DNA from 3 places in the Arthrobacter sp. MMS18-M83 genome. Region 1 is predicted to be linked to each of the others. Evidence: riboswitches for the same ligand, from Rfam matches in the RefSeq annotation. Region 1 holds a riboswitch; each other region holds the start of a gene.
The links. Region 1 has a riboswitch for thiamine pyrophosphate ahead of OW521_RS13480 (ECF transporter S component). Riboswitches for the same ligand answer to the same signal wherever they lie in the genome.
Positions count from the first base shown of each region.

Region 1 (6,991 bases):
CGCTTCACTTGCACTCGTGCGCAAGTTCGCCGGATCCCTGACGGACCCCTGGCTTGTGGCTGGCCGAACCTTGGCACCCGAACGCCGTTCCATCATTTTCGAGGTGGTTACTCGGCTGATTTTCCACTCGCTGATCGTTTTCTCGGTGTATCTGCTGCTGGCGGGACACAACCTTCCGGGCGGCGGCTTCGCAGGCGGACTCACGGCCGGGCTCGCCCTGACCATCCGCTATTTGGCCGGCGGACGCTTCGAGTTACGGGAAGCCGCACCGATCAGCGCAGGCATGCTGCTCGGAACCGGTCTTGCGACGGCGGCCGCGGCGGGCTTCGTTCCGCTGCTTCTGGGCGGCCAAGTGTTCCAAAGCGCCATCATCGGGTTCTGGCTGCCGCTGTTCGGTGACATCAAATTCGTCACCTCCACGATCTTCGACATCGGCGTTTACCTCGTGGTGGTAGGCCTTGCATTGGACGTGTTGCGCAGCTTGGGAGCCGAGATCGACGAACACTTCGAAGAGACCGCAAGCGGGGACGCAGGTGGTTCCGGGGTAGCCCGGTCCGAAGCTTCCACGCCCACGGCCACCGGGGCTGCTGCGTCGGAGGCATCCACGGCAACCGGGAAGGGGACACCATGAGCGTCAACCTGACCTTGTTGATCGTCATGGGCTTGCTGTATGCCTGCGGAATTTATCTGATTCTGGAACGCAGCCTGACCCGCGTGCTGCTGGGGCTCATGCTTCTGGCCAACGCTACCAACCTGCTGATCCTGTCCACCGGCGGCTATGCCGGACTTGCTCCACTCTTCAACAAATCGACGGATCCGCGCGACTACAACGATCCTTTGCCACAAGCGTTGATCCTGACGTCCATCGTGATTTCCTTCGCGGTGACGGCCTTCATGCTCGGCATGATCTACCGGACCTGGGCTTTGGCACGCCAGGACGATATCCAGGATGACGCTGAAGACCGCCGCGTGGCCAAAACGCCCAGCTTTGACGCCGAGGACGATTCCGTGGTCCCCGAGGAAACGTCGGAGTTCCCGGTTACTGCAGTCACCGAAGCAGCCAAGGAAGGAGGCCCCGAGTGAACATCGCCAGCCTGGCGCCGCTCGCCGTCGTCCTCCCCATCCTCGGTGCCGCACTGACATTCGCCCTGAACAGGAACCCGCTGGCGCAGCGCGTGGTCAGCATCGGCCTGTTGTCCCTTACCCTGCTCCTGGAATGCTTGCTCCTTGCCTCGGTCTGGACCACGGGCACGGCATCTGTCACGTTGGGCGCCTGGCAACCGCCCTGGGGCGTGGTGATGGTGGTGGACCAGTTCTCTTCGCTCATGCTGGTGGTTTCCTCCGTCATCAGCCTCGCCGTGCTGATCTACGCGACGGGTCAAGGCATGGCCGACGGCGACCGTGAAGCACCGGTGTCGATCTTCCACCCGACCTACTTGATCCTGGTGGCCGGTGTTTCCAACGCCTTCCTCACGGGTGACCTTTTCAACCTTTACGTCGGTTTCGAAATCCTGCTCACAGCGAGCTATGTGCTTATGACACTTGGTGGGACCGGTCCGCGTATCCGCGCAGGGGTCACCTATGTGGTGGTTTCCGTGGTGTCTTCGGTGTTGTTCCTGATCGCCATTGCGATGATTTACGGAGCCACGGGAACAATCACCATGGCGGACCTCGCCATCAAGCTTGCCGAGTTGGACCCGGGTACCAGGAATTTGCTCCACGTCATGCTGCTGGTGGCGTTCGGCATCAAAGCCGCGGTGTTCCCGCTGTCCTTCTGGCTCCCTGACTCGTATCCGACAGCCCCCGCACCAGTCACCGCTGTGTTCGCCGGCTTGCTCACCAAAGTAGGCGTCTACGCGATGGTTCGTACGGAGACGCTTCTGTTTCCGGGGGACACGTTGAATACCCCGTTGATGGTTGTGGCGCTACTGACCATGCTGGTGGGTATCCTCGGCGCCATAGCCCAGAGCGACATAAAACGTTTGCTCTCCTTCACCTTGGTCAGCCATATCGGTTACATGGTGTTCGGCCTGGCGATGTCCTCGATTGCGGGGCTTGCTGCTGCCGTCTTCTACGTGGCCCACCACATCACCGTCCAAACGAGCCTGTTCTTGGTGACGGGTCTGATCGAGCGCCGCGGAGGGAGCTCGTCCATGGACAGGCTCGGTGGACTGGCCAAACTGTCCCCGCTCCTTGCGCTCTTGTTCTTCATTCCCGCCATGAACCTCGCCGGAATCCCGCCGTTCTCGGGGTTCCTGGGGAAACTAGGGCTCATCCAGGCCGGCATTGCCCTGGGAACGCCTTTGGCTATTACCTTGGTGGTGGGCGGGGTGGTCACCAGCCTCTTGACTTTGCTGGCCGTTGCCCGCGTATGGAACCGCGCATTCTGGCGGAAACCCGAGGATGCGGAGTACCCGGACCCCGTGCTGAAGGACAGGGCCGGCGTCGGACTGCTTCCGCGGACCATGGTGGGGCCAACCGCCGCGCTAGTGGTCTTTGGCGTGGCGTTGACCGTCTTTGCAGGTCCGCTGTTCCAATTGGCCGGCAACTCCGCGGAACAGATGCTGGACCGCACGGCATATATCCGCTCCGTGCTTGGCGAGCATGCCCGGATTCCAGGAATCGCCGCGCCAGTGCAAGGGGGTGGCAAGTGAGCCGCAGGCGGATTTCATTCCGCACCGAATTGCCCCTGCTGGTCTGGCTGGTAGTCGTCTGGGGAGCTCTCTGGCGGGACTTCAGCCCGGGCAACCTCGTCTTCGGTGCCTTGATTGCAGTGATAGTGGCCAGGATCTTCTACTTGCCTCCCGTGGAGCTCAGCGGACGCTTCAACGTGCTGCGTGCCATTCCTTTCGTCGTGGTGTTCCTTGGCAAAGTGGTGGCCGCGAGCTTCCAGGTCATGTACTTGGCGATCTTCCGCGGGCCCTCGGTGACCAACGCCGTCGTCGCTGTTCCGTTACGAAGCCATTCTGACCTCATGGTCACGGCCACGGGACACGTGATTTCGCTGATCCCGGGTTCGCTGGTGGTTGAGGTGGACCGCTCTACGTCCACGCTTTACATCCACGGGCTCAATGTCCGGAACGATTCAGACACCGCCAAGCTGCGCCGGGAAGTCCAGGACACCGAGGCCTCTTTGATACGGATCATGGGCACACAGGCGGAAGTAGACGCACTCCAGGCCGAAGGCTGGCCTGCAACGAGGGGAGCCAGTTCATGAAAGACATCGTGCTGATCGTTACGGCGGTGATTCTCAGCCTCGCGGCGGCCGGCGCGATCTACAGGATCGCCGTCGGGCCGTCCCTGTTGGACCGCGTGCTCGCCTCAGACGTTCTCCTGGCCATCCTGGGCGCGGCACTGGCGATCGACATGGCCGTTAACCGGCATCTCAATAACCTCGTGGTGCTCGTGGCGCTGACGTTGATCGGGTTTGTCGGTTCGGTGACAGTGGCCCGCTTCGTGGCCGACCGGAGGGGACAGGCCAATGACTCCTAACGCCACCGGTGTGGATGCCGTGATCGATGCAGTGACCGCGGTGCTGCTGATTGTTGGTGCGCTGATGTCATTGGGCGCGGCAATCGGCTTGTTGCGCTTCCCGGACCTCATGAGCCGCATGCACGCAGCCACCAAGCCGCAAGTATTAGGGCTGTTCCTGGTCTTGGCGGCCATCGGGCTGCAGCTGCGCGAATGGTGGGTATGGCCGGTGCTGCTGGTCGCCTGGATTTTCCAACTGCTGACAGTGCCGGTGTCCGCACACATGGTGGGGCGTGCAGGCTACAGGACGAAGCACCTCCACCCCGAACTGCTCAGCGCAGACGAACTCGAGGCCGTGGTGTTGCGTGCTGCTGGTGAGCGGGCAGCCGAGAAAGCCCAAGAAGCAGGCCCGGATGCGTCCCAGAGCCGGAACGGTGGGCACCCGGGCGGCATCGCAGGGGATAGCGGGCCCAAGGGGAATGGCGGCGCGTCGTCCTAGACGATGTCCGGCGTCTTCGAGAAGCGTGAGATGGCGCGCTGGGTACTGCGGCCGGCTACAACCTGGATGATGGTGCTGACAGCGGCCGAAATCAGGGCGAAGGTCAGCGCTGAGCGCAGGCTGGTTTCCATGTCGTCGTGGCCTTTGGGCGGCTTGTTGCCCGTGGCCTTTTCCCACAATGCGTTGACGAGCTTGCTGCCGACGATTCCTGCGCCGATGCTCACACCGGTGCCGAGCAATTTGAAGAGCAAGTTCATTCCGGGACTCCTTGCGGGAGGAAACAGGACCATCCCCAGCCTAACCCCACTTCAGGACAGTCACGGCGCAACGGATGGGGGTTGGCGCCTGAGCCGGAAGAACTCCTGCAGGGCTCCGGGCTCCGGCCGCACGGGCACGATGTCACGCTCTTCAGCCAACACAGCCTCCACCGTGCCGAGAGCGAGCAGTTCATCCAGCAGGACCAAAGTGGGCGGCATGAGCTTGAGGGTTCCCGCGGCCTCGGCATCCAGGATTCCACGGACTGGCATCCACAGTGATGACGACGCCTCCGTCGTCTGGTGCCGCGGCTCAGCCCCAACTGACGGGCAGGCAACGTAGAAGTACGTGTCGAAGCGCTTGGGCTGGTCTTCCGGAGTGACCCAGTTGGCCCATGGGCGGAGGGTGGCGGCGTCGAGCTTCAGCCCGGCCTCTTCGAACACCTCACGTTGCGCGGCCGCCAGCACCCGGCCGGCGTTGTGCCGAGCCGATGCAGGCTCGACGGCGATGCTGCTCCGGTGCCATGCTGCGGCATGCTGCTCAACGACGTCGTCCGTGAAGTTCCAGCCGGTGCTGTCCGCATGATCCACCCGGCCCCCGGGGAAGACGACCATGCCCGCGGCGAAATCCATCGTGGACACCCGGTGCTGGACGAACACTTCCAGATCGCTCACGGCACCTTCGGAAATCGCCGCACCGCCGGCACCTTCAAAACGGGCCGAACCTCCAGGGCTCGCGGGAATGGGCGCGTCGCGGACAAGGATCACGCTTGCGGCGAGCCTCGGTTCGGCCACGGTGGTGCTGTTCGCTTCGCTAGTGCCTGTCAAGACCGCTCCTTTGCCCTGCTTGCTGCGTCGGATTCTGCTGGATCATTCTCCCAGCTTCGGTGGCCGCCCGCGCCATTTCGGGCTTGCCCGCGCCGGCCCTGCGAGTGATCCAGCAGAATCCGTCGCTTTCCGCTCGGCAACCCCGCCAAGGTGTAAACTGAACCACGCCCAAAAGGGTTGATTGATAGCGACAGGGGAGCGCCGCCGTCGGGCTCGCAGCAATGCGGCACGGAGGAGGGGCGCTGAGAGTGCGGACAGCCGCAGACCCTCGAACCTGATCCGGCTAGTACCGGCGCAAGGGAGTCGAGTTCTCATAGTGTCCGGAACCGGCGGCGGAAGCCGTTCGCAGGCAAACCGGAAACACTTTCCCCTCCTGTTCCTCAGGAGGACAAAATGACTGGTATTTCTGCAAGGCCGGGCCTCACCAAGCCTGGATACAACTGGCGCGTCGTGGACATCGTCGTGGCAGCACTGATCTCCATCGCCGGCGGCGTGATCTTCTGGGCTTGGGACCAGATGGCCGCGCTGGTTTCGACCCCGATGAACGCCGCCTACCCGCCCGTGACCGGCATCATCGCCGGCGGCTGGATGATTCCGGCCGTGCTGGGCATGCTCATCATCCGCAAGCCGGGTGCGGCAATTTTCTGTGAGACGGTCGCCGCCACCAGTGAGCTCATCATGGGTTCCCAGTACGGCACCACTGTGTTGATCTCGGGCCTGCTCCAGGGGCTCGGTGCAGAACTCATCTTCTTGGCATTCATGTACAAGAAGTTCAACCTGCCGGTATCCCTGTTGGCCGGAGCCGGTGCGGGCCTGTTCTGCGGGCTGAACGACTCCTTCCTGCCGTGGGGCTGGAACATCGCCTACGAAGCCGTCGACAAGCTCGCGTACATCGCGTTCTGCACGGTTTCCGGTGCCGTCATTGCCGGCGCGCTGGCCTGGATCGCCACCCGCGGCCTGGCCAAGACCGGGGTGCTGAGTGCGTTCGCGTCCCGCAAGGCCGCCTCGGAGCCCGTCTTTTCCTGATGCCCAGTCCTGATTCCGGCACCCCTGCTGTGGTGCGACCCGCCGCAATTTCCGCGCAAGGTTGGGGCTGGCGGCACGCGGGCCGCACCACGCAGGCTATCCACGCCCTGGACCTGGACATCCGTCCGGGGGAGCGGGTTCTGCTGCTTGGCCCCTCGGGCGCGGGCAAGTCGACGCTCCTGCATGCCCTCGCGGGCGTGCTGGGCGAAGAAGGCGACGACGCCGACGAAACCGGCTCGTTGCTGGTGGACGGCGTCTCGCCGAGGGCCCAGCGGGGACGTGCCGGACTCATGCAGCAGGACCCCGAAACCCAGGTGGTGCTTTCCCGCTTGGGTGACGACGTCGCCTTCGGTGCCGAGAATCTTTGCGTGCCGGGGAAGAGATCTGGAAGCGGGTCCATGAAGCGCTCGACGACGTCGGGCTTCGGAATAGTGCCAGCGGCAGCTTTGCGCTGGACCACCCGACGTCGGCCCTCTCCGGTGGGCAGAAACAGCGCCTCGCGCTGGCTGGCATCCTGGCGATGCGGCCAGGCTTGATCCTCCTGGACGAGCCGACCGCCAACCTGGATCCTGCCGGTGTGCTGGAGGTCCGTGACGCCGTAGGCCGTTGCCTGGACAAGACCGGCGCCACCCTGGTGGTGGTGGAGCATCGGGTCTCGGTGTGGAAAGACCTGGTGGACCGGATCGTGGTTCTCCAGCCGGGCAGCTCCTCTGAGGGGGGCTCGACGCCGGCGGTGCTCCTGGACGGCGACCCGGACACGGTTCTGGCGCAAGCAAGGGACATGCTCACTGCAGCGGGCGTCTGGGTGCCCGGTTACGTGCCGGCCACCCGGCCACGTTCCAGAACAGCAGCCGGCTCCGGTGCGACGGGCGGTGGAGAGTTGCTGCTCGCCACCCGGGAGCTTGCGGTGTCA
Region 1 covers NZ_CP113343.1:2,842,597-2,849,587, forward strand. Annotated here, with positions in the region: gene OW521_RS13440 (Na+/H+ antiporter subunit A) at 1-631, shown strand, start outside; gene OW521_RS13445 (Na(+)/H(+) antiporter subunit C) at 628-1,083, shown strand; gene OW521_RS13450 (Na+/H+ antiporter subunit D) at 1,080-2,654, shown strand; gene OW521_RS13455 (Na+/H+ antiporter subunit E) at 2,651-3,217, shown strand; gene OW521_RS13460 (monovalent cation/H+ antiporter complex subunit F) at 3,214-3,492, shown strand; gene mnhG (monovalent cation/H(+) antiporter subunit G) at 3,482-3,970, shown strand; gene OW521_RS13470 (DUF4235 domain-containing protein) at 3,967-4,227, opposite strand; gene OW521_RS13475 (NUDIX hydrolase) at 4,288-5,052, opposite strand; TPP riboswitch at 5,235-5,371, shown strand; gene OW521_RS13480 (ECF transporter S component) at 5,446-6,078, shown strand; partial or broken gene OW521_RS13490 (ABC transporter ATP-binding protein) at 6,078-6,991, shown strand, end outside.

Region 2 (6,991 bases), 1.6 Mb from region 1:
CGGAAGAAATCCTGCGGCAGCTCAAGGAATCCCTGGGCGGACTGGCAGAAGAGTTCTGCTTCACGCAGTCGAGCTCACCGCGGGCCATCCCGGCCGCGCAACTGGCCGATCTCGCCGTCGACCTCGGATTCGGTGCGGACAACGTCCACATTGCTGAGAAGCTCGATGACGCGATCGAATGGGCTGTGGAACGCGCTGAAGCCAACGAAGACCTGGCCGGCGGGGTACTTGTCACCGGTTCCATCACCGTGGTGGCCGAAGCCCGCGTGCTCCTTGGAAAGGCCGGTGCCTAAGCATGGCCAAACTCACGAAGGCCCAGCGCGAGTGGCGCCCGGGGATGCGCAAGAAGCGCCGTTCCACCAAGGTGATGTTTGCTTCGACCGTGCTCCTCCTGGAAGCTTTCGTCGCTTTCTTCGCCACCTTGGCTGTTTTCGGCCTGAAGCGTGGAGAGATATCGCCGGCACTGATCCTGACCTTCGGCATTACATTAAGCGTTGTGCTGGTCCTGGCCTGTGCTGTCCTCAGCAAGCCGTGGGGCGTCGGAGTTGGCTGGGCATTGCAGCTGGTTCTGATCCTTACTGGATTCGCCGAGCCTACGATGTTCGTCGTGGGAATCCTGTTTGCGGCGTGCTGGTGGTACGGCATCCGCGCCGGCATGAGGATTGACCGCGACAACGCCAAGCGCGATCGCGAACAAGCCGAGTGGAACGCCTCGCACGGGGAAGACGCTACGGGTCAGTCCGCTTGAGCCGAACCACGTAAACTGGCTGGGAAACCCACACACCACCACATTGGAGCAACCGTGAGCATTGAGCGCACCCTTGTACTGATCAAGCCCGACGGCGTCGCCCGCAACCTGAGCGGCAGCATCCTCGCCCGCATAGAGTCCAAGGGATACTCCTTGGTCGAATTGAAGAAGGTCAACGCCACCCGCGAGCTGCTGGAGGAGCACTACGAAGAGCACCTCGGCAAGCCGTTTTACGAGCCGCTGGTTGAGTTCATGCTCAGCGGCCCGGTTGTCGCCGCCATTTTCGAGGGCCATCGCGTGATCGAGGGCTTCCGCTCCCTTGCCGGAACCACGGACCCGACGACGGCGGCACCGGGCACCATCCGCGGTGACTTCGGCCGCGACTGGGGCCTGGCCGTGCAACAGAACCTGGTGCACGGTTCCGACTCGGTTGATTCCGCCGAGCGCGAGATCAAGATCTGGTTCGGCGCGTAGTTTCCCCCAAGCCAATGGCAGAAGGGGCCCATGTTCACGCGAACATGGGCCCCTTCTGCGGTTAATAGCTCAGTTACGGGATAAGCGCTCAGTAGCCCGATGTGCCAATGAAGACGTTGATGAAGGCAAAGAAGATGCTCGCGATCACGGCAACGTAGAGGAGCGCGGAAATGATCCAACCGGATTCGCCTAGGATCTTGGCCAAGCGGGCGGGCGCCGGAATGACCCCATGCACCATGTTCCTGATGGTCACGAACACGAAAAGCGGAATCATGCATGCCCACACCACCATGCAGAACGGGCACAAGACGTGAATGACATACAAAGCCTGCGACCACAGCCACACGATGAAGATGAAGCCCAGTGTCACGCCGGTCTGAAGCCCGACCCAGTACCAGCGGGCGAACTTGGCCCCCGCAAAGATGGCCATGGCCGTGGTGATGATCACGGCAAAGGCTACGATGCCGATGAACATGTTGGGGAAGCCGAAGACCGAACTCTGCGGTGTCTTCATGACACTGCCGCAGGACACCCACGGATTGACGTCGCAGACCGTTGCGTGGTTCGGGTCGATGAGGACCTGCAATTTCTCGAGGACGAGCGCGCCGGATGCCAGCCAGGCTATGGCGCCGGTGACGAGCAGCAACCACGCAATGGGCCGGTCGCGGACCATGCGCGGCACGGCCGCGTCGGCGGCGTTTCCCCCATCGGGGCTTTTCCCTGCGTTGTCCTTCCCGGTTTTCTCTTGCCGGAGGGAGAGGGAGTTGTTATTGGCCAGGTTCGGGCTGGCGGGGCTCGGCATGGTTAGCGGTCCTTTACTGGAAAGCCCGGCCCGGGGCCGGGGGTGCTCTTGGGAGGATTCTAGCCTCGGTGGCTGGATGCGGCGTCCAGACGACCACGGCACGGAAGCTTTCGCGAGGTGATTCCTGCCGGGAGCGCGGGCGTGTGAGAGAATGAACATGGCCGGAAGCCGATCCACATGCGGAATCCGGTCCGGTATCTTGTTCGCAAGACCGCCATTCACGTGCAGGGCATGCCCAGGATCCGTTGATCCACGGTAGGCCCGCGGTGGCAATGGACGGCACCTGGTTGTGGCACTAGAACAACGGGTTTGGATCAAGGCCGGCTTTCCGTGAATGCCGCACCCTCAAGCTGGTGCGAACCGGAAAGACCACTACTGACTTCTGTCAACGCCTGCGGGTTTTGACAATATTTGCCCCTCTGGGCGCCGGATGTGGCGGTTGCGCAAGGGCAGGAGTGTCACCACATATGGATAACGAGCAAGTTGTAGCCGTCGCCGAAGATGCGGCGTCCACCGAGACCACTGAAGCACCCAAGAAAGCCACCCGAACCCGCCGCAAGGCGGTGCCGAAGACGGTCGCCGCGGAAGAGACCCCCGACGCCGGAGCTGCAGCATCCGTTGCGGAGCCACTTACCGAAGACGCAGGTGCCGACGCGTCCAAGGCTCCTGTCCGGCGCACCCGGACACGGAAGAAGGTCGAAACGCCGGAGCCGCTGCCAGGATTCGCTGAAGAAGCTCCGGCCGGTGGCGAGGTAGCAGGGGCCGCCGCCGTCGTGGAACCTGAAATTGCGGCAGAAACTGAAGCGGTCCCGGAAAAGCCGGTCCGCCGTCGTCGTACTACGAAGGCGAAGACCGTAGAGCCGGTTGTCGAAGAAGCCGAGGTTGAAGCGCTGGCTACCGAGGTTGCGCCCGAGGAAACCACTGAGGAACCGGCCGCCGAGCCCGCAGCTGCAAGCCCGGTCGCCTCGCTGTTCCTGGAACCGGCCTCCGTCACGTCCATGATCTTCCAGGCACCCGACTTGAGCGCAGTTGCCAGGCCGGTCGTCGTCGAACAGGAATCTGTAGCCGACGCTGAGGAAACTGCCGAGGATGGGGAACTCGACGATGCCGGCAGCCGCCGCCGCCGTCGCAGCCGCGGGCGCCGTGGGCGTCGCGGCACCGAACGCGAAGATGCCGCTGGCGAAGAAGCTTCCGCGGAATCCGACGACGAGGTGGAAGCCGGTACCGAGGAAGTCCTTGAGGAAGGCGTGACCTCCCGACGTCGTCGGCGCCGTCGTCGTGGCGACCAGGACCTGGAGCTGACGGGCGGCGGAGACGACGATCCCCCCAACACTGTGACCCGTGTCCGCGCTCCCCGCGCACACGTTGAGTCCACGAGCAGCTCCGACCGCGTCACTAGCGTCAAGGGCTCCACTCGCCTTGAAGCCAAGAAGCAGCGCCGCCGCGAGTCCCGCGAGACCGGCCGCCGCCGCCAGGTCATCACCGAAGCCGAATTCCTGGCTCGCCGCGAGTCCGTGGACCGCCAGATGATCGTTCGCCAGCGCGACGACAGGATCCAAATCGGCGTACTGGAAGACGGCGTGCTCGCGGAGCACTTCGTGTCCAAGACACAGCAGGATTCCCTGATCGGCAACGTCTACCTGGGCAAAGTCCAGAACGTGCTGCCGTCGATGGAAGCCGCATTCGTCGACATCGGACGCGGCCGCAACGCCGTGCTGTACGCCGGTGAAGTCAACTGGGATGCCGTCACTCTGGAAGGCAAACCGCGCCGCATTGAAAACGCCCTGAAGTCCGGCGATTCCGTGCTGGTACAGGTCACCAAGGACCCGGTTGGCCACAAGGGTGCGCGCTTGACGAGCCAGATTTCGCTCCCTGGCCGCTACCTCGTGTACGTACCAGGTGGTTCCATGACCGGCATCTCCCGCAAGCTGCCCGACGTCGAGCGCAACCGTCTAAAGAAGATCCTCAAGGATCGCCTCCCCGACAACGCGGGCGTCATTGTCCGGACCGCGGCTGAAGGTGCTTCCGAGGAAGAGCTGACACACGATATCAACCGCCTGCGGGCCCAGTGGGAAGGCATCGAAAGCCAGTCCACGTCCACCAAGATCCTTGCGCCCGAACTGTTGTACGGCGAACCGGACCTCACCATCAAGGTTGTCCGTGACGTCTTCAACGAGGACTTCTCGAAGCTCATCGTCTCCGGCGACGAAGCCTGGGACACCATCGAGGCCTACGTGACCTACGTGGCTCCGGATCTGGTAGGCCGCCTTGAGAAGTGGACTTCAGACCAGGACATCTTCTCGGCATGGCGCGTGGACGAACAGATCCACAAGGCATTGGATCGCAAGGTCTTCCTGCCCTCCGGCGGCTCCCTCGTGATCGACCGCACCGAAGCCATGACCGTTGTTGACGTCAACACCGGGAAGTTCACCGGCAGCGGTGGCAACCTCGAGGAAACCGTCACCAAGAACAACCTTGAAGCTGCCGAAGAAGTGGTCCGTCAGCTGCGCTTGCGCGACATCGGCGGAATCATCGTCATCGACTTCATCGACATGGTCCTGGAATCCAACCGCGATCTCGTGTTGCGCCGCCTGGTCGAGTGCCTCGGCCGGGACCGCACCAAGCACCAGGTTGCCGAAGTGACCTCGCTTGGCTTGGTCCAGATGACCCGCAAGCGCATGGGCACCGGCCTGCTTGAGGTCTTCGGCGAGCAGTGTGAGACGTGTGCTGGACGGGGAATCGTCACCCACGACGAGCCCGTGGAGCACCGCCGGGCCAATGTGGTGGCCGCCGAACACCACCACCCGCGCACTGAGTCACAGCCGGCCGTCCGCCCGGAGCAGCGCAAGCGCCGCCGCGGCAGGGGTACGGGGCAAGGGACAACTGAGCTCCCGCTGACCCCTCTGGCTCCGGTCCACGTCGAATCGACGGATCCCAATCGCCAGGCAGCAACCCGCGCTGCCCTCGCCACCATCGCGGCTGCCGCCCACGCTGCACACCTGCACGACGACGAGCTACACCACGCCGCGGATTCGCTCGCCGGCGGGCACGTAGCGGAAGCAACCCCGGTCCAGGCCCCCGCGGCCCCGGTCCAGGCTCCTGCCGCTTCTTCGAGTGGCGAGGAACGTTCAAAGCCTGTCCTGCGATTCGGCGGCGAGGAAGTGGCGTTGCCCTTCGTCCACCACGAAGAAGAGCCAGCGAGTGGCGCACCTGCCATGAGCTTGGATCTGTTGGCGCAGGCGTTCGCAGGCCTCGGCGAGGCCCCCGACACCGCGAGGATGGCGACAGAAGCCCAGGAAGCCCCCGCAGGGGCCTCCGCCGCTGCATCCGGGGAATCCTCGGAGTCGTCAGGATCGCCTGGACGCCGAGGTCGCCGCAACCGTAGTGCCAGCCGGGCCCAGGGTGCCGCCAACGCCACCGACGTGGAGCACCACGAGGTTGCCGCCCCTGCCTCCGGCGGGGCCGCGCACGAGGCCAAGGCTCCCGATGCTGCTCCGGCTAAGTCGACGGCGGCAGCGGAACCGATCATCCTCGGAGTCGGCGTGCCCAAGTCCGAGCTCTGAGCGAGTTACCCTGTCCGAAGCCCCGGCCGTTTCCGCTCCTGTGAAACCGCCGGGGCTTCGGCGTTGCTGGACATTTCAGCGGGCGCCGTGTGATCCGGGTTAAGCTAAAGGACTGACACGGGGTGCCGCGCACCAAGCCGGCTGAGACCAGACCCGTTGAACCTGTCCGGTTAGCACCGGCGAAGGGATGTCTCGTATGACTGTTTCAGCCCAATCAGCGGTCTACCCGCTCAAGGCCATCGAGCGCCCTATCCCCAGGGTCCTCAGCATTGCCGGCTCGGATCCTTCGGGTGGCGCCGGGATTCAAGCCGATCTGAAGAGCATTGCGGCCAACGGCGGCTACGGCATGGCCGTCATCACCGCGCTCACCGTGCAGAACACGCAGGGGGTCACTGCCGTCCATGTGCCTCCCGTGGCGTTCTTGCGCCAGCAGTTGGATGCCATTAGCACCGACATCACGGTTGATGCCGTCAAAATCGGCATGCTCGGGGACGCCGCGGTCATCCACGAAGTCCGCCGCTGGCTCGGCGAGGCGCGCCCCGCCGTCGTCGTGCTGGATCCGGTGATGATCGCCACCAGCGGCGACCGGCTCCTGGCGGAGTCCGCTGAAACCGCACTGCGGGAACTTCTGCCCCTCGCTGACTTGGTGACCCCCAACCTTCCTGAATTGGCCATGCTGCTTGGCGAACCTGAAGCCACTGACTGGGCATCGGCGCTGGAGCAGGGCAAACGCTTGGCTGCCGCCTGCGGAAACACCGTCCTGGTGAAGGGCGGCCATCTGCGGGGAGCCGACTGCCCGGACGCCCTCGTCAACACCGGGGGAGTCCTGAGCCAGGACGTCGTCGAGTTCGACGGCCTCCGGGTGGAGACCCGCAACAGCCATGGCACGGGGTGTTCCCTGTCCTCAGCGATGGCGACGGCGAAGGCGCGGCTTGGCGATTGGGAGTCAGCACTGCGTGTTGTCAAGCCCTGGCTCCAGGAGGCGCTGACCCAGTCCGAGGTGCTGGAAGTGGGGAAAGGCAACGGACCGATCCACCACTTCCACGCGCACCAGCACGCCCTCCAACCGGGTGCTTTCGCGGTCAGGATGTGGGACGCCGCCCAATCGGAACTCGAAGCGATCTACGGACTCGACTTCATCAGGGAACTGCGGTCCGGCGCGCTTGGTGAAGAGCAGTTCACCTACTACCTCTCGCAGGATGCCATCTATCTCAACGGCTATTCCCGGGTTCTGGCGCGGGCAAGTGCCCTCGCTCCCAGTGAAACCGAACAGCTGTTCTGGGCCCGCGGCTCGCAGATGTGCCTTGAAGTCGAGTCCGAGCTGCACCGGAACTGGCTCAGCGGACGCCAAGCCAGCGGAGAACCGGGACCCATCACCAAAGCCTACGTGGACCATTTGCTGGC
Region 2 covers NZ_CP113343.1:4,406,796-4,413,786, forward strand. Annotated here, with positions in the region: gene OW521_RS20815 (bifunctional folylpolyglutamate synthase/dihydrofolate synthase) at 1-293, shown strand, start outside; gene OW521_RS20820 (DUF4233 domain-containing protein) at 296-748, shown strand; gene ndk (nucleoside-diphosphate kinase) at 803-1,222, shown strand; gene OW521_RS20830 (vitamin K epoxide reductase family protein) at 1,311-2,024, opposite strand; gene OW521_RS20835 (Rne/Rng family ribonuclease) at 2,492-5,587, shown strand; TPP riboswitch at 5,696-5,792, shown strand; gene OW521_RS20840 (bifunctional hydroxymethylpyrimidine kinase/phosphomethylpyrimidine kinase) at 5,784-6,991, shown strand, end outside.
Region 2: it holds a riboswitch for thiamine pyrophosphate, as region 1 does, so the genes downstream of both, OW521_RS20840 (bifunctional hydroxymethylpyrimidine kinase/phosphomethylpyrimidine kinase) here and OW521_RS13480 (ECF transporter S component) in region 1, are expected to answer to the same signal.

Region 3 (6,991 bases), 1.1 Mb from region 1:
GCCCACCTTCGTGTCCGCTGTCGCGGCCGGAGCGTCCACGCCCGGAATCGCCGCTGGAGCGCGAGTTTTTCTTTCCGGTCTCGCCGAGGTCTTCCAAGACCTCAGCGTCGACACCGGCCAGAACGCGCTTGTCGCGGGGCAGGCGGCCCTTGGTGCCCGCAGGGATGTCCAGCTCCTCGAAGAGGTGCGGCGACGAGGAGTAGGTTTCCACAGGCTCCGGGTAATTCAGGCCCAGCGCCTTGTTGATGAGACCCCAGCGCGGCATGTCGTCCCAATCGACGAACGTCACGGCCGTGCCCTTGTTGCCGGCGCGGCCGGTGCGGCCAACGCGGTGCAAGTAGATCTTTTCGTCTTCGACGCACTGGTAGTTGATCACGTGCGTGACGTCATCGACGTCGATGCCGCGGGCGGCGACGTCGGTGGCCACGAGGACGTCCACCTTGTTGTTGCGGAAGGCGCGGAGGGCTTGCTCGCGGGCGCCCTGGCCCAGGTCACCGTGGATGGCGGCGGCTGCGAAGCCGCGGTCCACGAGTTCCTCGGCGACCTTGGCTGCGGTGCGCTTGGTCTTGGTGAAGATGATGGTCCGGCCGCGTCCGCGGGCCTGCAGGATGCGGGCGACTACCTCGACCTTGTCCATGCTGTGGGCACGGTAGATGAGCTGCCGGATGTCGCGCTTGGTCAGGCCCTCGTCATCCGGGTCGGCGGCACGGATGTGAGTGGGCTGCGTCATGTAGCGGCGGGCCATGGCGATGACCGGGCCGGGCATGGTGGCCGAGAACAGCAGGGTCTGGCGGACAGCGGGTGTTCCGGCAATCAGGGTCTCGACGTCCGGGAGGAAGCCGAGGTCAAGCATCTCGTCTGCTTCGTCGAGAATCACCATGCGAACGTTCTTGAGGTTCAGGTGCTTCTGCTTGTAAAGGTCGATCAAACGGCCGGGCGTGCCGACGACAACCTCGACGCCCTTCTGCAGGGCCTCGATCTGGGGCTCGTAAGCGCGGCCGCCGTAGATCGTGGCGATGCGCGCGTTGCGCTTCCGGGATGCCGTCTGGAGGTCGTTGGCCACCTGAACGGCGAGTTCGCGGGTAGGAACAATCACGAGGGCCTGGGGTGCACCCGGGACAGCGAGCTTGTCGTGGCCGGCGTCGTCCGGTCCGACGACGCGCTGCAGGGCCGGAATACCGAAGCCGAGGGTCTTTCCGGTACCCGTCTTGGCCTGACCGATGATGTCGTGACCGCCCAGGGCTACCGGGAGGGTCATGGCCTGGATGGGGAAGGGGTGGGTGATTCCGGCGTCGGCAAGGGATTCAACGATGTCGGCGCGGACGTTGTAATCGGCGAAGGACTTTTCTGCGATCTCGTGGGGTATTTCATCCGAGGAAATGGTCTCCTCGGGTTCGATCGTTTCGGTTCCGTCTGTCAGAACTTCATGGGTGTGCAATTCACTCACAGTGGAGTTTTCCTTATTCATTTGGGCTGCGCTGCGTGCTCAACGGTTGTGGCAGGGCCGTTCCGGAGCACGGATGGGCGCAAGCAAATCCAGTGGAAGCCGATCGCGGGCTATCTAAATACTGGCACTGGGGACCAGCTGGTGTATCTCAAGATCGCGTAGGGGCGGGCTTGTTGATGTCAAAAAATTAACTGAATCAACGACCGGGCATCCATTACTACTCACACAGTCTAGCGTCTGGGGGCGATAAACCCCGGATCACGCCCCCGGGCCTGCAAGCGGACTCCGCTACGCGAGCAACTCGAAGGTGACTTGGCGGGTGGCGATGTCCGCGTCAAGCAGTTTCACGCGGACCTTCGTGCCGGACTCCATTTCGCCGTCGCAACGAGCGGTGACCGCGGGCTCGGCGATCTGGACGATGCCGTAGGGACCGTGCGGGGCTCCGTTCCCGTTGCCGTTGTTACCGTTGGTGCCATTCCCGTTGCCGTTGCCGTTGTTCTTGGCGGGTTTCGACCCGGAGATGACGACGGCGTCGAACTCCTGGCCGACATGGTTCACCAAGAGCGCTGCCTCCACAGTGTCCAAGGCCAGGCGCTCAAGTTTCCCGGCAAGCTGATCGGATGACGCCATGATGGCAGGCAAGCTCGGCAGGGCGTCCCGTGCCCACCCGGGAATTGCCGTCCCGGTGCTCAGGGCTTCACAGATGACCAAGACGAAGCGATCGATCAGCCGCCGCAACGGAGCGGTCGCGTGGGCATACGGGGCTCCGATCGCGGACTGCATCACGCCGTCTGGTACCTCGCCGTCGAAAGGCGTGTAGCCGGCGCCGCGGAAGAGCATCCCTGCCGAATGGAGGATAGCCAGCTGCCGGGGGTCCCTGGCATCGAGGGTGCGCAGGTACTCGCCGTAGCTGATCCCGTCGCGCCAAGGCTTGCCGAGGGCGCCCGTCTGCCGTTTGAAATGGAGCAACGAGCGCTCATCGGGGGCGGGCATGGTGCGCAGGATGCCCACTTTTCCGTCGAGCATCAGCTGGGCTGCGGCCATCCCGGTCATAAGCGAAATCTGGGCGTTCCAGTCTTCCACCGGCAACGGGGGAGCAGCGACGATCCTGTACCCCTCGCCGTCGGGCAGTTGGACGATTTCCTGCTCCGGCATGTTCAGGCTGGCTCCGCCTCGGCGGCGTTCGAGTTCCACCCGCTTGAGCCCTACCTCCTTAAGGAGTTGCAGGACCGGATCAGCTGTTCCGGAATCGATCTCCGCTTGGACGCCCTTGTAGTTGAGCTTGGCGCGGCTGCGAACCCTGGACCGACGTACGGAGACCGTGCGGGACTCCGCCTCGGCGTCGAGTTCGAAGTCCCATACGAAGGCGCCGCACGTCTGACCAGCCAGCAGGCTTCCGGCACGCTCGCTGATGATCTCGGGGTGCAGCGGGATGCGCCCGTCCGGGGCATAGTACGTTTGCCCGCGGTGACGGGTCTCGCCGTCGAGCGCCCCTCCCGGAGTGACGAAGGAGGGTACGTCGGAGATCGCGTAGAGAACCCTGTAACCACTGCCCGATCGCTCAATGAAAAGAGCTTGATCGAGATCCGTGGAAGATGGCGGGTCGATCGTGATGAACGGAATCTCCGTGAGGTCCTGCGCCGGCAGCGCGTGACCGGAAACCGCAGTTTCGGCGTCGCGCAGCGCTTCGATGGGATAGCCGGCAGGCAGCTCAAGCTCAGTTCGAAGCGCCGCCAGCGCCTCTGCGAGCGCGTTCGACGTTTCACTGAGATTCGGTGCTATCCGCTGATGTGACACGAAAGTCAGGGTAACTCCAAAATCTCCCGGAGTCTTGCTAAGCCGCCGCGGCGTCCAGGGCGGCAAGGAGCGCTTGGGCTGCGGCCGTTGGATCCTCTGCCTCAGTGATGGCCCGGACCACCACGATGCGGCTGGCGCCGGCTTGCACCACTTCCTCAACGTTGCTGAGATCAACGCCGCCGATTGCGAACCAAGGGAGCACAACGCCGCCCACTGTCTCCGCGTCTGCCTTCTTGATGGCCTCGGCAGCGTACTTCACGAGATCGAGCCCGACGGCGGAACGCCCGGGCTTGGTGGGGGTTGCCCACACCGGTCCGACGCAGAAATAGTCCAGGCCGCTGCGGCCAGGCGATGCGGCAATGGCAGCGTCAATCTGTTCGGGCGTGTGGGTCGAAAGGCCGATGATGGTGGGGTCGTGGAGCAGCTTCCGGGCCGAGCGCAGCGGGATGTCCTTCTGGCCGATATGGAACACCGGAGCGCCGGAGAGGGACGCGATATCTGCGCGGTCGTTAACGGCCCAGAGACGGCCGTGACGGTGCGCCACGGAATGCAGGACTTCCAGGAGTTCCAGTTCCTCGGCCGCTTCAATGGTCTTGTCCCGCAGCTGGATGATGTCCACGCCGCCCTCGAATGCGGCATCGACAAACTGCTCAAAGTCAGCCTGTTGCTTGCGGGCGTCGGTGCAGAGGTACAGGCGGGCGGTGGTGTGGACATCGTGCTGGGTCATGGAAACAGAGTAGTTCCTCTAAACTGGGCTGGTACCGCGGGAGCCGCGGCGGCAGTCACAATCGCCGCGCGGCTGAGAGGGCTTCAGCGCCGACCGCTTGACCTGATCCGGCTAGTACCGGCGTAGGGAAGGACTCCATGGACGAAATGAACACTCAGCACGAACCCCTGCACGCCGATGTGGCGGTGATTGGGGGCGGTGTGATCGGCCTCGGGATCGCGTGGGAGGCCCGCAGGTCCGGCCGCTCGGTGGTCCTCATCGACCCCGCGCCGGCCAGCGGCGCTACGTTTGCGGCAGCGGGCATGCTGGCGCCCGTCAGCGAACTGCACTACCAGGAAGAGGACCTCCTGGAACTCATGCTCGAATCGTCGGCCTTGTGGCCGGACTTCGAACGTCACTTGTCCGGCTCAAGTACCGGACGTAGTACTGGATACCGCACGACGCCGACCCTCGCCGTCGGCGCGGACGCTGCGGACCGCCGGGCGCTCGCCGACCTCCGGGACGTCCAGCTGGCCAACGGTTTGGTGGTGGAATCTGTGCCCCTGCGCGAGGCACGCGAACGTGAGCCGTTGTTGAGCCCCCAGATTTCCTGTGCCTTCCACATTCCCGGGGACCACCAAGTGGATCCGCGAAAACTTGCGGGTGCGATTGTTGGCGCGCTGGGAGACCACCAACCAGGTGACTCCAGTTGGGTTGAGGGGGCCGAGGATGGCTTTGCGGTCCGCAACAAGGCGGCGAGCCTTCTGTGGGAGGACGGGCGCGTCGTCGGGGCTGAGCTCGAGTCAGGCACACGGGTGCTGGCCAAGGAAACAGTGGTGGCCAACGGCCTGCACGCTGCCCGGTTGAACGGACTGCCGGATGGCTTGTCCCTCCCGCTACGCCCCGTGTACGGCGACATACTGCGGCTGCGCGTTCCGGAACACCTTCGGCCCCTGGTTACCGCAACGGTCCGCGGGATGGTGCGGGGGGTGCCGGTCTACATCGTCCCCCGGGAGGACGGGACAGTGGTGATCGGCGCAACGCAACGCGAGGACGGCTTGTCGACTTCGGGTGGATCCGCGAACTCGGTGTCGGCCGGTGGGGTATACCAATTGCTCCGCGACGCGCAGGTGCTGGTACCGGCCGTAGCAGAATTGGAACTCCTGGAAGCCACTGCCCGCGCCCGTCCGGGGACACCGGACAACGCACCCCTGCTGGGAAGGGTGGCAACAGGCGCCGGCCCCGAAGGAACTGAAGGCGCAGTGCACGGCCCCATCGTGCCCGGCCTCATTGTGGCCAGCGGCTTCTTCCGGCACGGAGTGCTCCTGACCCCGGCAGCCGCGAAAATCTGCGTCGGACTCATGGACGGCACTGGCGATCCACGCTGGAACAAGTTCCGCCCGGACCGCTTCTCCAAACCACCCGCACAAGCGGGCGTCGCGACAAACGGCTCGCAGCCTGCCACCTTAGACCCTCTTACGAAGGACCACGCATGAACATCAAATTGAACGGCGCCGATCACACGCTGAGCGACGACGCCTCCGTGACCACGCTCGTCACCCACATCACTGGACGCGCCTTGGATGCCAAGGGCCAGGCGGCCGACGGACGAAAGATTGGGGTCGCCGTCGCGCGCAATTCCGAAGTGGTGCCACGCAGCCAATGGGCTGCAACCGCGCTCGCAGAAGGCGACGAACTCGAAATCGTTACCGCAGTACAGGGAGGTTGAACCATGACCACAGCAAGCACTCAAACAGCAAGCACCCAAACCGACGCCTTGGTGATCGACGGCGTTGAGTTCAACTCGCGCCTCATCATGGGGACCGGCGGAGCGCCGAGCCTGGACGGCCTGGGGGCAGCCCTGCTGGCCTCGGGTACCGAACTCACCACCGTTGCCATGCGCAGGTACTCGCCCACGGAAACAGGCTCACTGTTCCAATTGCTCGTGGATCACGGGATCCGTGTCCTTCCAAACACCGCCGGCTGTTTTACCGCAAAGGACGCTGTCATGACAGCCGAGCTTGCCCGGGAGGCACTGGAAACGGATTGGGTGAAGCTCGAGGTCATCGCCGACGAGCACACGCTCCTGCCGGATGCGGTGGAACTCGTGGATGCCACCGAAAAACTCGTCGACCGTGGCTTCAAGGTCTTCGCCTACACCAACGACGACCCTGTGCTGGCGCTTCGCTTGGAAAACCTCGGGGCTACCGCCGTGATGCCTTTGGGGGCGCCAATCGGCACCGGTTTGGGCATCCTGAATCCCCACAACATTGAGCTGATTGTTTCCCGTGCTTCAGTGCCGGTAGTCCTCGACGCCGGCATCGGCACCGCGTCCGACGCCGCCCTTGCCATGGAGCTCGGCTGCGACGCCGTACTGCTGGCCACCGCCGTGACCCGGGCCCAGAACCCCGTGCAGATGGGCGAGGCCTTCAAACACGCCGTCATCGCCGGTAGGCTGGCGAAGCAGGCGGGCCGCATCCCGCGCCGGGAGCACGCTCTGGCGTCCTCAGCCATGGAAGGTCGGGCCGAGTTCCTCTAGGGGGCTTCTGCCGGACGCAGGGGGCATCCTGCGAAGGAATCCACGTCAGCGAAGGAGCCCCCCCATGGCCGGCAAGGATGACGTTCTCACCGGGTCCGCGATCAACGACGCCTTGGCGGAGCTGCCAGACTGGCGGTACCGCCTGGGCGGTCTCGTCACCGCCTACAAATGCCCGACCTCGGCTGCCGCGCTTGGACTGATTGCCGCCGTCGGGCACATCGCCGAGGAACAGAACCACCACCCGGACCTGGACTGGCGGTACAACCGGGTGTTCGTCCGCTATACGTCCCACGACGCCGGGAGCGAGGTAACGCAGCGCGACATCCGCGCAGCCACCCGCGCCAGCCAAGCAGCCAAGGAAGCCGGGGCCGTGGCCGAGCCGGGACTCCACCGCACGGTTGAGGTTGGAATAGACACCCCTGATCCCGGAGGAATTTCGGAAGTCTGGCGAGTGGCGCTTGGATACCGCAAGGGCCGGTCCGGAGGCCTTGAGGATCCCTAT
Region 3 covers NZ_CP113343.1:3,961,226-3,968,216, forward strand. Annotated here, with positions in the region: gene OW521_RS18760 (DEAD/DEAH box helicase) at 1-1,447, opposite strand, end outside; gene OW521_RS18765 (RNB domain-containing ribonuclease) at 1,736-3,244, opposite strand; gene thiE (thiamine phosphate synthase) at 3,282-3,971, opposite strand; TPP riboswitch at 3,998-4,117, shown strand; gene thiO (glycine oxidase ThiO) at 4,109-5,446, shown strand; gene thiS (sulfur carrier protein ThiS) at 5,443-5,679, shown strand; gene OW521_RS18785 (thiazole synthase) at 5,683-6,489, shown strand; gene OW521_RS18790 (4a-hydroxytetrahydrobiopterin dehydratase) at 6,554-6,991, shown strand, end outside.
Region 3: it holds a riboswitch for thiamine pyrophosphate, as region 1 does, so the genes downstream of both, thiO (glycine oxidase ThiO) here and OW521_RS13480 (ECF transporter S component) in region 1, are expected to answer to the same signal.